3 linked regions of the Thermogemmatispora onikobensis genome follow. The protein of the gene in region 3 interacts with the protein of the main gene of each other region in a pairwise test. Links are inferred from orthologs where the notes say so. Each region holds a gene or a part of one and is shown on either strand. Other genes may lie near its edges. The genes, in order: ctaD, BGC09_RS15685 and BGC09_RS16680.

Region 1 (3,094 bases), on a different replicon or contig from region 3:
CCTCAGCGCGAAGCTAACCCTGGCAAGATCGCCAGCATCTGACGCTGGCCAGCCGTCGATAGATGGACAGATAGACAGCGCGTCCAGCGCACGCATGCCCAGGTGTTGCGCGAGAGCAGATCAAGCAGCCGACAAAAGAAGCCAGACCACGCAGCACTGTCGCGCCTCCTCCGCTCTCTCAACCTCACCTAATAGCGCTCCAGGCCCCAACCGACCACGGCCACCACGATCAGCAAAGCGCCGATGACCAGCACAGCAGGATGAGTCACTACACCCAAACAGGCCAGCGCGATGGCCAGAGCCAGCACGAAGGGCCAGAGACTGGCATGAGGGCCGCGAGGGGTTCTGGCGCGAGACGGGCGACCCTGCGACTGCTCACTGGCCCCTTCAGGCGCTGGTCGCGGCTGCTCTTCGTTCGCTGCCGCCGCCTCACCGCTCTTCTCCTGCGGCTGCTGCTGCATCTTGGCGCTCCCAGGATTACCTGGCCTTCTCTTGTCCTCCTCCTCCTGCACTTGCAGGCCCTCATCTTCAATTGGAGGCCTGTCCTTCTGCTTTTCCTCGTTAATCACAGTACGCCTCTCTCGTGCGATAGCCGGGCCGGCTCATCCAGAGACAGGCGAGATAGCCCTTCCCAGGGTGAGCGCGCCGGCTCCCGCCTGTCGCAGCGGGCCAACGGAAGCACAACCAGCGCAGCCAGTCAGCCCGGGCGCCAGCAGGAAGACGGCGCTGCTCACAGGCGCTCAGCATCGCTCTACTCTCAATGGACGGCCACCTTCCAGTCTGCCGTCTCCGGATTCTTCTTATCGTAGAACGGGCGGCGGCTGCGCACCACAGGGATCGTCTTAAAGTTGTAGGGCTCCGGCGGAGAAGCCGTATCCCACTCCAGCGTGAAGGCATCCCAGGGGTCGCTGCCTGCCGACTGACCCTGGCGCAGGCTTGTCACGAAGTTGAACAAGAAGACCAGGATCGCCGCCGCGATAATGAAGGCGCCGACCGTCTCCAGCAGATTCAGCTCATTCCAGCCCAGATCGGGAGCATAGGTATAGATGCGGCGCGGCATCCCGAGCAGGCCCAGAATATGCATCGGGAAGAAGGTCACATTCACCCCGATCAACATCAGCCAGAACTGGATCTGGCCCAGGCGCTCATTCAGCAGTTTGCCCGTCATCTTCGGGAACCAGTAGAAGATGGCCGAGAAGATCGCAAAGACCGCCCCGCCGAAGAGCACATAGTGCAGGTGAGCGATCACAAAGTAGCTATCGGTCACCTGATAGTCGAAGGGCACGATCGCCAGCGCCACCCCATTCAGGCCGCCAATCAAGAACATGGCCACAAAGCCCAGAGCGAACAGCATCGGCGTCTTGAACGAGAGCTTTCCGCCGTAGATCGTCGCCAGCCAGTTGAAGATCTTGACCGCCGTCGGGATAGCGATCAAGGTCGTGCTGGTCGCGAAGAACGCCTGAGCCACCACTGGCAGGCCCACAGCGAACATATGGTGCGCCCAAACCGTAAAGCTCAGGAACCCGATAGCGACCCCCGACCAGGCCACGAAGGTATAGCCAAAGATCGGCTTGCGCGAGAAGACCGGCAACACCTCCGAAACGATACCGAAAGCCGGAAGAATCAGGATATAGACCTCCGGGTGGCCGAAGGACCAGAAGAGATGCTGCCACAGCAGCGGATCACCATTGAAGGCCGCCTGATAGAAGTGTGTTCCCAAATGACGATCGAGCAGCAGCAAGCCCGCAGCTGCGGTCAGGCTGGGCAGGGCAAAGAGCAGCAGGAAGGACGTGACCAGCGTCATCCAGACAAAGAGCGGCATGCGGTTAATCGTCATGCCCGGCGCGCGCAGCTTGAAAATGGTCACCACGAAGTTCAACGCGCCCGAAACCGACGAGATACCCAGCAGCAGCACGCCCAAAGCCCAGAAATCCATATTGATCGAGGGCGTCGCCGGGATGCAGTTCACCCCTTGCACACCGCACTCAGTCAAAGGAGCATAAGCGAACCAGCCGCCGTCTGGTGCCGCATGGAACACGAAGCTGGACTGGAGAAAGAGGCCACCGAAGAGTACAATCCAGTAGCCAAAGGCATTGAGGCGTGGAAAGGCCATGTCGCGCGCCCCAATCATCAGCGGCACCACGTAGTTACCGAGACCTGTGAACATCGGCATCACGAAGAGGAAGATCATCGTGGTGCCATGCATCGTAAAGATCTCGTTATAGGTCTGGGGATCGAGCACCTTGCCGTCCGGCAGCGCCAGCTGAGTTCGGATCAGCAACGCCTCCAACCCGCCGACCACGAAGAAAAAGAAGGCCGTGACCATGTACATGATCCCGATCTTCTTATGATCGGTGGTCGTCAGCCACTGGCCAAGATATGTCTCGCTAAAGCGCTTCTGTCGGACCAGAGCAGGACGCTCAACAATGGTACTGGTTGCCATGGAAAATCCTCCGAATATCCAATCAGCCCCTTCAGGCAAACCGGGGAGTGGCCAGCTCTCTCACTGAGAGGCTGGCAGGCGGCAGACAGAGCCACCGCCCGGCGCGCGATCAACTTGCTCGCTCCTGGCTCATGGCCTGACTGCCCCCGCGTCGCGTGCCCGTCAGGCAGGTGGCCGGTGACCTATCTATCGAAAAAGCTCTTCTCTAGTATTATCGTTTTACTTCAGGCTTTCCAGATAGGCCACCAGGTCATTGACCTCGGACTGGGAGAGTCCGAGATTGGGCATATCATTCCCCGGCTTCACCGCCTGCGGATCATGCAACCACTTCGCCAGGTTTTCAGGCGTATTCTTGAGCACGCCGCCGGCGATCAAATCACGGCTTCCAAAGTGTGTCAAATTGGGGCCGACCAGCGTTTGCGGCTGCGTATTGAAATCGTTGAGGTTGACCCCCACGATCCCGTGGCAAGCCGTGCACCCTTTCGACTTGAAGAGCGCCAGCCCGCGCGCATACTGCGGATTATTAGCTGCCGCTTGCTGCTGGCCACTCACCCAGGTGGCAAACTGGTCCGGCGGCAGCGCAATCACATTAAAGGCCATGTTGGCATGCTGCAGGCCGCAGTACTCGGCGCACTGGCCGTGGTAGGTTCC
Region 2 (2,888 bases), on a different replicon or contig from region 3:
CCTGGTCTGCTGGCCGAACTACTCCCCACTTTCTGGGATGAGGCCCCTTTCGAGCGCTATATTACGCGCCGAGTCTTGACTTTCCTGGGGAGGGAATCCGCCTTCTCACTCGACTTTCACACCCGCCATTTCGCTCTCCCCCCTTACAATGGGGTGACGGTCCTGCGCCCCAAGTTTGACCGCTGGCTGGCTGGCAAGGCTGTCGAGGCCGGCGCTCTGCTCATTACTTCGACAGTTGTCGATGACCTGCTCTACGAGGGAGAGCGCGTCATCGGGGTTCAATGCCGACGCGACGACGGTGCCCTCTATGCTCCTGTGGTCATTGCTGCTGACGGCGCCAATTCCTTCCTGGCCAAAAAAGCCGGCTTGCAACGAGAGTTCTCCGCTGAAGAGATGAGCCTGGGCGTGAAGGAGGTGCTCCGCCTGGGAGTACGTACCATCGAGGAGCGTTTTCATCTGACGGGCGATGAGGGAATGGCCAGCGAGTATGTGGGCGAGGCCACAGGCCCCATCAAAGGAGGGGCTTTTCTGTATACCAATCGGGAAACACTCTCGCTCGGAATCATTGTCCAGATCGCCTCTCTGGCTCAACAGCGAATCAGACCCTACGAGCTGCTCGACCGCTTCAAGCAGCATCCGGCGGTCGCCCCCCTGGTGCGCGATGGCGTGACACTGGAGTACTCGGCCCATATGATTCCCGAAGGAGGCTGGCAGCTTGTCCCTCGCCTGGCACGCGCCGGCCTGCTGGTGGCTGGCGATGCCGCAGCCCTGGTCTTCGCCGCCGGCATCTTTCTGGAAGGTATGAATTTCGCTGTGGCTTCCGGCCTGGCTGCCGCTGAAACGGCCCTGGAGGCCCACCGGAACAGCGATTTCTCTGCAGCAACCCTTTCAGGCTATCGGAAACGCCTGGAGCAGTCTTTTGTGCTGCAGGATCTGCGACGCTTTCGCCTGACTCCCGCCTTTGTCAATAATGAACGCCTGCAGAATCTTTATCCTGAACTACTATGTCAGGCAGCTGAACAGGTCTTTCGCTCGGAGGGCAGGCCGCGCAAGAAGCTGGGGTCCACGATTCTGACGACGCTGCGCAGTAAGGTCTCTCTGTGGACGCTCCTGCGCGATGGGTGGCAGGCAGGCCGCGCGCTCTTCTTTTGAATGAGCAGTCAGGCGCGCTTTGCCCGTCCTGCTCTGTTTGTGAGTGCGCCTGAGAAGTGCATGGAGTAGATGTGACTATGCAAGAGCTAGCATCTGAGTCAGTGGTGACGCAGCCTATCGAAGAGCGGCTGGAACTGGTGCGTTTCAAGGTCGACAAGAGGCCACACATTCGCGTTCATACAGAGGCCTGCCGGGGCTGTGACCTGACTCCCTGCGTCTATGTCTGTCCGGCGGGGCTGTTCGAGATTCTTGGGGGCGAGATGCATTTCTCCTACGAGCATTGCCTGGAGTGCGGGACGTGCTATGTGGCCTGCGAGCGCAAAGCCATTGAGTGGGAGTATCCCCGCGGAGGCTGGGGCGTGAGTTTTCGCGCCTCATAAGAGGCTCTCTGGTTCAGACTTTTTCGAAGGAAAGGATCACAAACAAAGGAGAGACCATGCGCATCGCTGTCTGCCTGAAGCAGGCTCCTGACTGTAGTTCGGTCTATGTTGATCCCGTCAGCGGCGAGGTGGATAGGGAGCGCTTCGTTCAGACGTTGAACGCCGCTGATGCTTGTGCGCTGGAGGCAGCCCTGCGTTTGAAAGAGCAACGAGGCGGATCGGTTTTCGCTCTCACGTTGGGACCAGACGAGAGCGATGAGGTGCTGCGCGTCGCTTTAGCGATGGGGGCCGATACCGTCGAACGCCTCTGGCATCCGAGCGCTGTCGATTGGGGTCCGCTAAGGATTGCAGCCGCCCTGGCAGCGCGCTTGCGCGCTGACTCTTCTTCCTTGCCCGACTTGATCTTCTGCGGGGAACAGAGCAGCGACTGGGCCTCCGGGACAGTGGGGCCAGCGCTGGCCGCCTACCTGGGTTTGCCCCAAATTACGGGTGTGATCGGGCTGGAGCCGCAGCAAGACCCTTCTGGCCAGCTCCTTCTACGGGTCACTCGCCGTCTCGAGCGTGGCTATCGCGAGCGGTTGCTGGCCAGGCTCCCCCTGTTGCTCACGGTTCATGAGACGCTCAACGAGCCGCGCTATCCTTCGTTGCCTGCCCATCTAGCAGCGTTGCAAGCTACGATCACTGTGCGCGATCCGCTGAGTCTGCCTCAGTTTGTCACTGATGAGGAGGCAGAGGAGACAACAATCGTTGAGGTGCGAATGCCGCGTCCACGGCCACATCGCCTGTCTATTCCCGATAGTCAGCTAAGTCCTTTTGAGCGCATTGGAGAGATCGTCTCTGGTGGTACGTCCCGGCGGCAGACTCGTCTGGTCGAGGGGCAGCCAGAAGAGCTGGCCCATGAATTGGTGCGCTTTCTGAGGGAACGAGGCTTTGTTTGAAGAAGCTGTTCGCTGCCTGTTCATCTAGAGCAGAGGACGAGCAAGCTGTGGCAAGGATCACCCCCACTGTCCTGGCGGGGCATATGCTCCGCCAGGAGTGAGGGATTGTCTGTCTCCATCCCCAGGGCTGGGACTGGCTCAGGGTGTGACCCCCAGGTCCTTACGGATAAGAAGCCCCATCGGATAATAGCCGGCGTCCTCTCCTATGGGCTGACGCTGCCACCACCAGGCCCAGATGCGTTCGGCGGCCAGCACTGGATTGAAGTGCGCCCCCGGCGGCGGATTGTCTCCATAGCTGAGCCACAGCAGCGGCCCTACTCCAACATAGGGGGCCGGCGGCCCACATTGCTGCTTGGCGCTGGGAATGCAGGGAGGCGGCATGTAACCCTGATCCCACCACGAGCGCATCTGATACTGA
Region 3 (2,938 bases):
CTCCGTGGGCAGCGGCCCATGCCCAGCTCAATCCAGCTCGGCTCCGGCATCGTCGAGGAAAGGCTGGCCCTGCTGGCGATAGTAGCGCTCCAGGGCCTCGATCCATTCTAGCTGCGTCGCCGTCTGCGGCACAAAGCAGCCACGGGCCGACGACAGCAGGCCCACGGCCAGCGGCACCGAGTAGCCGGCGCGCACCAGCAGGGCGGCGGCGATCATAGCCGAGCGCCCGATGCCGAGACGGCAGTGGATGGCGATATGGTGACCGGCGCTCAGCAGGCCATACAGCTCGCTCAGCAGGTCCTGAATGGCGCCATCCAGCGGCGGCCCCTGCAGATCGGCAATCGGGAAATGGAAATAGCGCACCCCCTGCTCCCGGCAGGTCTGCGCCTCGTGCTGCAGGCCAATCTCTTCGATTTCCTCGCCCGTCAGCAGCGAAACCAGCACATCGACGCCAGCGCTGCGCAGCATCTTGATGGCCTGCTCCAGCAGCGCGCCGCCCGCTGGATGGCCCATGATGCTCAGGCGCTGATCCTTCAACAAGTCAACGGTGTACAATCCTCTCACCACAGCCATCTTGCTCCGTTTGACTTCCTGGCAGATACCAGACTGGCCAGATCCGACAGAGATGATAAGACCCAAACAGAAGAGCCAGCTCTCCGGCGCCAGACTGCCCCGACGAGGCAGCTTCAGGTCAGGCTCCGAGCGAGAGCACGCGCCTCCCTCCCCCAGGGCGGCGTATACTCGGAGTATACCAGAGAGGTATAATAGTCTCAACTGATCAACTCTTTTTGAGGAGCATACAGGCATGGCTACTGCTGCTCGGCGTGTAGCGAGCTTTGGGACCACTATTTTTACGGAGATCAACGTCCTGGCGCAGCAGCACAACGCTCTCAATCTAGGGCAGGGGAAACCCGATTTCGATACTCCTCCCGACATCATTGCCCGCCTGGTGACGGCCTTGCAGGCCGGCCAGTACAACCAGTACGCCCCGGGGCCGGGCACAGCCTCGCTGCGCCGCGCCGTGGCTGCCCATGCGGCGCGCTTCTATGGTCTGGAGATCGACCCTGAGCGCGGCGTCATCGTGACGGCGGGCGCCACCGAAGGGATCTTTGCCGCCGTCTTGGGCCTGGTTGATCCTGGCGATGAGGTCATTGTCATCGAGCCATTCTACGATTCCTATGTACCCAATATCCTCATGGCCGGCGCCACGCCCGTCTATGTCCCGTTGCATCCGCCTCGGTGGACCTTCGATCTCGCGGAGCTGCGCGCCGCCTTCACACGCAAGACCCGCGCTCTCATCCTCAATACACCGCATAATCCCTGTGGGCGCGTCTTCACACGCGAAGAGCTAACCTGCATCGCCGAACTCTGTATTGAACACGATGTCACCGTGATCGCCGACGAGGTCTACGAACACCTGGTTTTCGACGAGGCGCGTCATATTCCCATTGCCACCCTGCCTGGCATGTTTGAGCGCACCGTGACGGTCAGCAGCTCGGGCAAAGCCTTCAGTGCGACCGGGTGGAAGATCGGCTGGGTCTACGGCCATCCAGACCTCGTCGACGGCGTCGCCCGGGCCCATCAATTCATCACCTTCGCCGTGCACCATCCCACGCAAGAAGCCATTGCCTACGCCCTGAGCCTGCCAGATAGCTACTATCACGGCCTGAAGGAGCTGTACGAGCACAAGCGCCAGCTGCTCCTGCAAGCGCTTGATGCCGCGGGCCTCCCCTATCGTGTACCCGAAGGCACCTACTTTGTGCTGGCCGACTTCTCGCCAGTCTTCGACGGCACCCCGCTCGAATTCGCGCGCTATCTCATCAACGAGATCGGCGTCGCTGGTATTCCTCCTGAAACCTTCTATTGTCCAGAACACGCCCACATCGGGAGCAACTATCTACGCTTCTCCTTCTGCAAGAACGACGAGACCTTACTGCAAGCAGGCGAGCGCCTGGCGAAACTGGCCACCAGGCGACGTTAAGAGGGAGAAACGTAGACAGGGGAGGTAAGCAGCGAGCAGAGAACGAGGCGAAGCAGAGGCAGCGGCAGGCAGACAGACAGGCGCTCAGGGGGAGGTGGGAGAGACAGGCGGGCGCGTGAAATAGGAACCCTGCGGACGACGGTAGCTGCTAGATTCGCGCACGATCAGCTCGGGCTGGTAAGTAAGTTGGCGGTGCTCGTGGGTCGAGGGATGATCGGCCTCATCCAGGAGCAGTTCGGCAGCGCTGCGGCCAAGCTGATACTTGGGCTGGCGCACCGAGGTCAGTGGCGTCGAGAGCATGCCGGCAAAATCAACATCGTCGTAGCCGACGAGCGCAAAGTCGCGCGGGATCGCAAAGCCGCGCCTGGTGAGGCCGCGCATGACTCCCAGGGCCAGCAGATCGTTAGCGCAGAAAATCGCTGTTGGGCGCTCGGCCTCGCTCACACTCAGAATCTGCTCGACGGCGCGCTCTCCCTCGCGGGCATTCAGGAAGGGCCGTGCCACTTCTAAGATCACCTGGGCCGGATCAGCACCCGCCGCACGCACCGCCCGCTGTACACCCTCCAGGCGGTCAGCACATTGGCGAATCGACTGCGGACCGTTCACAAAGGCGATACGCTCGTGTCCCTGGGCCAGCAGATGCTCTGCCGCCAGCTCGCCCCCATGTACATCGTCGACGGCCACCGAGCACAGATCGGGCTGCCGACTGGGGCGGTCCAGCAGGACCACAGAGATGCCGCGCTTGCGCAGGCGATAGAGGTGGGTAGGGTCATCGAGCACAGGGGTGATCAGCACCCCGTGCGCGCGCTGCTCTTCCAGCACACGCAAATAATGGGCCTCGCGCTCGAACGAATCGTCTGAATTGCAGAGAATGACGACGTAGCCAGCCTCGCTGGCTGCATCTTCGACGCCGCGCGCCACTTCGGTAAAGAAGGGATTCGCCACGTCGAGCACAAC

What was found.
Region 1: the proteins of BGC09_RS16680 (region 3) and ctaD interact in binary tests that used the Escherichia coli proteins (3 or more experiments, as listed by UniProt). The link is inferred for Thermogemmatispora onikobensis from one-to-one orthologs.
Region 2: the proteins of BGC09_RS16680 (region 3) and BGC09_RS15685 interact in binary tests that used the Escherichia coli proteins (3 or more experiments, as listed by UniProt). The link is inferred for Thermogemmatispora onikobensis from one-to-one orthologs.

The regions. Positions count from the first base shown.
Region 1 is NZ_BDGT01000070.1:7,893-10,986, forward strand. The notes cover bases 101-3,040. They hold ctaD (cytochrome c oxidase subunit I), read right to left. Parts: upstream 2,444-3,040; coding sequence 758-2,443; downstream 101-757. Other genes in these bases: ctaF (aa3-type cytochrome oxidase subunit IV), read right to left, coding at 189-461; coxB (cytochrome c oxidase subunit II), read right to left, coding at 2,663-3,040. Also shown: more of coxB, read right to left, coding at 3,041-3,094. UniProt on the Escherichia coli protein: Cytochrome bo(3) ubiquinol oxidase is the terminal enzyme in the aerobic respiratory chain of E.coli that predominates when cells are grown at high aeration.
Region 2 is NZ_BDGT01000037.1:7,489-10,376, forward strand. Bases 147-2,880 are described here. They hold BGC09_RS15685 (ferredoxin family protein), read left to right. Parts: upstream 147-1,229; coding sequence 1,230-1,532; downstream 1,533-2,880. Other genes in these bases: BGC09_RS15680 (FAD-dependent oxidoreductase), read left to right, coding at 147-1,152; BGC09_RS15690 (electron transfer flavoprotein subunit beta/FixA family protein), read left to right, coding at 1,589-2,470; BGC09_RS15695 (flippase activity-associated protein Agl23), read right to left, coding at 2,609-2,880. Also shown: more of BGC09_RS15680, read left to right, coding at 1-146; more of BGC09_RS15695, read right to left, coding at 2,881-2,888. UniProt on the Escherichia coli protein: Could be part of an electron transfer system required for anaerobic carnitine reduction. Could be a 3Fe-4S cluster-containing protein.
Region 3 is NZ_BDGT01000042.1:6,816-9,753, reverse strand. The notes cover bases 110-2,893. They hold BGC09_RS16680 (aminotransferase class I/II-fold pyridoxal phosphate-dependent enzyme), read left to right. Parts: upstream 110-805; coding sequence 806-1,981; downstream 1,982-2,893. Other genes in these bases: BGC09_RS16675 (LacI family DNA-binding transcriptional regulator), read right to left, coding at 2,066-2,893; BGC09_RS16685 (protein-tyrosine phosphatase family protein), read right to left, coding at 110-573. In the rest of the region: more of BGC09_RS16685, read right to left, coding at 28-109; more of BGC09_RS16675, read right to left, coding at 2,894-2,938. UniProt on the Escherichia coli protein: Shows aminotransferase activity with methionine and histidine as substrates, and to a lesser extent also with phenylalanine.